Linked DNA regions of Teredinibacter purpureus. The protein of the gene in region 2 interacts with the protein of the main gene of each other region in a pairwise test. Links are inferred from orthologs where the notes say so. Each region holds a gene or a part of one and is shown on either strand. Other genes may lie near its edges. The genes, in order: H5647_RS13715 and H5647_RS11020.

Region 1 (3,053 bases), 530 kb from region 2 along the record:
TGGTGGGGTTTTAGTGTTGTCCGAAAAATTAACCTTCGACGATGAGCACCATGATACGTTAATGAGTGAGCTGCACCATTATTTCAAAAAAACAAACGGTTACAGCGATTTAGAAATCGCTAAAAAACGCGCCGCTATAGAAAATGTTCTCATACCAGAGTCGTTAGAATGCCATAAGAAGCGGCTAGAAAATGCAGGCTTCCGTGGAACAGAGCTTTGGTTCCAATGTTTTAACTTTTCATCGCTACTGGCATTTAAACCTTAAAAAGGCCCACACTGTTGCCCTCTTCCCCAATTGATTACTCAGGCTTCATCGAAGCCTTGCAAAAACCAGACGACTCACCATTTACGCAATGGGCGCTCACCTTGGCGCAACAATGCGCCAATGGTTTGTCGACGCAACGGTTTGGTGATTTGCCTAAGTGGTACACCGCTCTGGAGTCGCTACCTACCGTTAAAGCGGCCTATAGTCACTTCGGTGATCGCGTTACCATTGGTAAGCGCGAACAGCTAGATGACGCCCAATGGCAACACCTGTACAACGCATTGACCGAACTTATTCCGTGGCGAAAAGGCCCCTTCGAGTTCTTCGGAATTCACATTGACACAGAATGGCGTTCTGACTGGAAATGGCAACGATTAAAAAAGCACATTAGTAACCTTCAGGGACGAACGGTATTAGATGTGGGCTGTGGCAATGGCTACCATTGCTGGCGTATGCATGAACAAGGCGCAGCACGCGTTATTGGCATCGACCCGTCGCCACGTTTTATTGTGCAGTTTTATATGGTCAAACATTTTCTGGAACATTGTCCTGTCGATATTTTGCCCATTGGCATAGAGGGCCTACCCCCGCACTTAGCAGCGTTCGATACGACGTTTTCAATGGGGGTTCTTTACCATAGGCGGTCGCCTATGGATCACTTACTCGAACTCAAAAACACACTATGCTCAGGTGGCGAACTCGTGCTCGAAACATTGGTTATTGAGGGAGGCTTGGGTGATGTGCTAGTACCAGAGGGCCGCTACGCAAAAATGAATAACGTGTGGTTTTTACCGAGTGTCCCTACGCTTATCTCTTGGCTGCAAAAATGTGGTTTTGACAATGTTCGCTGTGTCGATTGCACTTTAACCAGTACAGAAGAGCAACGTTCAACCGATTGGATGAAGTTTCAATCCTTGCCGGATTACCTTAGCCTTGATGACGACACCAAAACTGTAGAGGGGCACCCTCGCCCAATGCGTGCCGTTCTAATAGCCAACAAAAAATAACGGCTACTTAAGAGGCGCAGCAGGCGTGGCAAGGCGCAATGTATCGACAAGCTGCTCACACCAAGCCAGAATGCGTCCGTTGGTTAATTCTGGCTGCTGGTCCTCATCCAATGCGAGCCCCATAAACAGGCTTTCACTCTCAATAATGGCTTTAGAGGCGTCAAACTCATAGCCGTCAGTGGGCCAATACCCCACGACATGTGCGCCATTGCCCACAACAACATCATGAAGCATCCCCATTGCATCAAGAAAAAAATCTCCGTACCCAAACTGGTCGCCTAAACCAAATAGCGCAATGGTTTTACCGGTAAAATCAATGTCGTCTAGGTCTCCCCAGAAATCATCCCAGTCAGATTGAATTTGCCCAAAATCCCACGTTGGGATACCTAAAATTAAGGTCTCGTACTCTTCAAATTCTAATTGTGTCACTTTGCCTATATCTAAAACATCAACATTCGCTTCGCCTAAACACTTTTGAATACGATATGCCACGCTTTCGGTATTACCCTCGTCGCTCCCAAAAAACAAACCAATTTTTGCCACACCAAACCTCTATAAACAATAAGACGTAGGCAAGCACACGACGCTTGCACCCATCAGGGCGCACATTCTCGCAACTTCTTCGAATAGCCGCAATCAATCAGAGACAACAAAATGGCAATTCTCCGCCATACGCCGAATTTAAAGCGACATAGTTTGCCGCTCATTCGACAAATAATTGTCACGCAGAAATCCACCTCCCAAAAAACATCGATAACTGTTTGTTTTTATTAGCTTTTATCGATCCCTGCAAAACTGGCACAGAATTGGCTGTACTCTCTATAGGCAAGAGACACCTAGCGGACTTCGATGGGTGCCCGAGTAACCCTTTAGATTTAACAGGACACACTATGGTAACCCTGGCCTCAAAAAAGCAAACGAGTGATGCTAGCGTATCACCTGCGCTCGCAGCTCACTCAAAAACCCCACAATGGTCACAACAGAACGCAACCGGGTTTCCAGCCGAGAATAGCCTTAGGGACCTTCAATTTAGGCTTGCCAACAATCTTCAAAGTTCGCTAGATCTCACCACTACATTGGAACTTTTTTATAGCAATATTCAAGAAGCTGTTAGCCTAAGTGGTTTGCAGTACACTGCTCCGCCAGACGCTCATTCAGAAACTGCCGACACGATAAGCCTTGGGCTAATGCGCGCTCATAAGGCCAATTACAATATTAAAACAGCAGATTCAACGCTAGGCCAAATTGTATTTTCCCGCGCAAAACAATTTTTGGAAACAGAGCTAGCCATACTCGAAATGATGGTAGGCGTGCTTTTTTTCCCGCTCCGTAATGCCCTTTTGTATCAAGAGGCCTTGCAGAACTCGCAGCGTGACAGCCTTACAGGCATAGGCAACCGCGCCGCGTTTGACATAACAGTCGCCCGAGAACTGAAGCTCGCACAACGGCATAAGCAACATTTGTCATTACTGGTGATTGATATCGATTACTTCAAAGCTATTAATGATCAATACGGACACCAGAACGGTGATTGTGTACTGAAACATGTTACCCGTAACATTAAACAAGGCTTGCGAGAAACCGACCAATTTTTTCGGTATGGTGGCGAAGAATTTGTCGTACTCTTAAATAATACTCACACGCAAGATGCACAATTAATTGCCGAGCGAATCCGGTTAAATATAGCCACGTCCCCCGTAAATATAGTACTTAAAGACAATGTACTGGCAACGGTGAGTATTGGCGTGAGCGAACAACAATGTGAAGACACAATCGATTCT
Region 2 (3,082 bases):
TATAATGACCAGAATCGCCGCGCATACGCTGGCGGTGAATTCAAGCTGCCTTACGTTCCAACTTTTGTTTTTGTGATCGATACCCATTTATATACATACTCAAATTGCGAAAAATCGCTAACGCGTTTAAATTCGTGCCAAATAAAATTACAACACATGCCTTCACAGAAAAGTAGACTCATCTTATTGTGAATATTCGTAACTCATCAGATCAAGCCCCTCAGTTCGGCGCCGAACCTACGTATTTCTGCGCACCTTGGTACCTAAAGAACCCTCATCTCCAAGCGATATTATCAAGTTCACGTATTCGTAAGCATTATCTCACCCTACAACACCCAACCCTAGAGCAGAATGCAGAGCAACTCATACTTGATTGTGGAAATGGGGTAAGACTTAGTGCTGAACTCAATCGCGCTACAACGTCTTCTAACGCTCAATCATTGATTATATTGCTCCACGGGTGGGAAGGCTCCAGCCGATCAAATTATATACTTTCTGCAGCAGCGCAATTTCTAGCGGCCGGACACGACGTATGCCGATTAAATTTGCGTGATCACGGTAACAGCCATCACTTAAACCGCGGCCTATTCAACTCATCTCTCGTAGAGGAGGTTGCAGGCGCGATCAAGACGCTTCAATTAACGTATGAGTATAGTAAAACAGGATTAATGGGGTTTTCGTTAGGTGGGAATTTTGCGTTACGTGTTGGCTTACTGCCTCAATCTCTCGCGAAGCCTTTAGACGCCATATTAGCGATTTGCCCTGTGCTCGATCCCGCCGAAACAATGAAAGTGCTGGAAAGTGGGCCATTCTGGTACGAACAATACTTTGTAAAAAAATGGAAGCGCTCTTTATTTAAAAAGCTAGAGTATTTCCCTGACTATGATTACGCAAAAGCTTTAACACCAATGTCACGCCTGAAAGAAATGAATGAGTTCTTTATCCCACGTTACACTCAATACCAAACGGTAGAGGACTACTTTCAGTCCTATACTATTACAGGCCATAAACTCGCATTCACACTCAGTAAAACCAGCATCATCGCGACACAGGACGACCCCGTAATCCCGCCGGCCGACTTATCCAAAATTGCGCGTCCCGCACACTTATCCGTATCTCTGCAAGCGCATGGCTCGCACTGTGCATTTATCCGAGGTATAAAAAAGCCAAGCTGGGCCGACACATACGCACAAGCCTTTTTTGAAGACTGCTTTCGCCAAAGCTAAAAACCCTTACAACACTTGCCTGTGAGTTACGAGATGGAACGAAATAGCGCATCGATCTCATCAAACGAAAACCCACGATAGCGTAAGAAATTTTGCTGTTTTATTTTCTCTGCGTGATCTACGGGAAAGTTTTTAAATTTTTTATGCCAGACCTTTGCTAAAACAGCGGGGTAATCCGTATCGAACTGTTCGACAACAAGAGAGATAAGAGAAGAGCCCACCCCTTTTTCAGACAGCTCCATTTCCAGCCGCTCACGCCCAAATCCCTTTTGTATTCGGGCACGACAATAAGATTCGGCAAAACGCTCATCAGATAAATACCCATTCGCGGCTAAACGGCTGACTACCGAAGCAATGACGCTATCTGCATCACACGCTATAGAAGCCAACTTGGAGGCCAGTTTTACGGAAATCTCTTTTTTCGAATGCTCGCGACGCGTCAGTAAAACAACTGCCGCATGATAGGCTTTTTTTTCCGCTTCTTCGAACACGGCATCAAAACTGGGAGGATATTCAGGCATGAAAAAACTTGTAACGTAGAATGGTAATAAAAAAGTTGTAAGGCGAAAAACTAACGCTGCCAGCTATGCAGCTGGCAGCTTTTTTATTTTTACAGAATAGCCCTAATTAAGACTCGACGACATCTTCGCCTTTTATATCATCTGTAGTTTCGCTTACAGGCTCCAAATCACCAAGTAATTCTTCCTTAATTTTTGCCTCTAAGAACTCTGCAATTTCCGGGCGTTCTTTTAAGTACTGCATTGCATTACTTTTACCCTGCCCTATTTTATCGCCATTATAGCTATACCAAGCACCGGCTTTATCGACCAAACCTAGCTTTACACCATAGTCAATTACTTCGCCATAACGGTTAATGCCGTGACCGTAAAGAATTTGAAACTCTGCCTGCTTAAAAGGTGGAGCTACTTTATTTTTAACCACTTTAACGCGCGTTTCTGACCCAGTAACTTCGTCGCCATCTTTCACAGATCCAATACGGCGAATATCCAAACGTACGGATGAGTAAAATTTTAATGCGTTACCACCCGTAGTGGTCTCTGGGTTACCAAACATTACGCCAATTTTCATGCGAATTTGGTTAATAAAAATCGCCAAGCAATTTGCATTTTTGATATTGCCTGTTATTTTTCGAAGTGCTTGAGACATTAAGCGGGCTTGCAACCCAACATGGTGATCGCCCATATCGCCTTCTATTTCTGCTTTCGGGGTAAGGGCTGCAACAGAGTCCACAACCAATACATCGACTGCACCAGAACGCACTAACATATCCGCCACTTCCAATGCCTGCTCACCAGTATCTGGTTGGGAAACAATTAGATCGTCGACATTAACACCCAGCTTGCCAGCATAAATAGGATCCAACGCATGCTCAGCATCAATAAACGCACATGTTCCACCTTTTTTCTGAGCTTCAGCAATTACTTGTAATGTGAGCGTTGTTTTACCCGATGATTCTGGGCCATAAATTTCTACTATTCGGCCTTTTGGTAGCCCGCCAATACCCAGTGCAACATCGAGCCCTAATGAGCCCGTTGAAATGGAAGGAATTTTTTCCAGTTCTTTGTCGCCCATGCGCATTACTGTGCCTTTGCCGAATTGGCGATCGATCTGTGTTAACGCTGCCTGTAAAGCTTTCTCTTTATTTGCGTCCATAAATAACCCCTTAAATATGCCTTTTCAGAGCCGACATCCCGTCCGCCATGAAGAATGATAATCTGCGAGACACACCCCTCGCCAAAGTACGAATGCAGCATACGACAAAAATACTGTACACGCAAACAGTAATAGTTACTTATACAGTACTTCGCTCTGCCCAAGTGCGATTAAACGCTCGA

The links.
Region 1: the proteins of H5647_RS11020 (region 2) and H5647_RS13715 interact in binary tests that used the Escherichia coli proteins (3 or more experiments, as listed by UniProt). The link is inferred for Teredinibacter purpureus from one-to-one orthologs.

Annotation. Positions count from the first base shown.
Region 1 is NZ_CP060092.1:3,110,257-3,113,309, reverse strand. The notes cover bases 46-2,772. They hold H5647_RS13715 (flavodoxin), read right to left. Parts: upstream 1,816-2,772; coding sequence 1,276-1,815; downstream 46-1,275. Other genes in these bases: H5647_RS13710 (GGDEF domain-containing protein), read left to right, coding at 2,163-2,772; cmoB (tRNA 5-methoxyuridine(34)/uridine 5-oxyacetic acid(34) synthase CmoB), read left to right, coding at 280-1,272; cmoA (carboxy-S-adenosyl-L-methionine synthase CmoA), read left to right, coding at 46-265. Also shown: more of cmoA, read left to right, coding at 1-45; more of H5647_RS13710, read left to right, coding at 2,773-3,053. UniProt on the Escherichia coli protein: Low-potential electron donor to a number of redox enzymes. Involved in the reactivation of inactive cob(II)alamin in methionine synthase.
Region 2 is NZ_CP060092.1:2,578,894-2,581,975, reverse strand. What follows is about bases 1-2,756. They hold H5647_RS11020 (regulatory protein RecX), read right to left. Parts: upstream 1,748-2,756; coding sequence 1,253-1,747; downstream 1-1,252. Other genes in these bases: recA (recombinase RecA), read right to left, coding at 1,854-2,756; H5647_RS11025 (YheT family hydrolase), read left to right, coding at 189-1,226; H5647_RS11030 (M23 family metallopeptidase), read right to left, coding at 1-87. In the rest of the region: more of recA, read right to left, coding at 2,757-2,900; H5647_RS11010 (CinA family protein), read right to left, coding at 3,036-3,082. UniProt on the Escherichia coli protein: Modulates RecA activity through direct physical interaction. Can inhibit both RecA recombinase and coprotease activities. May have a regulatory role during the SOS response. Inhibits DNA strand exchange in vitro.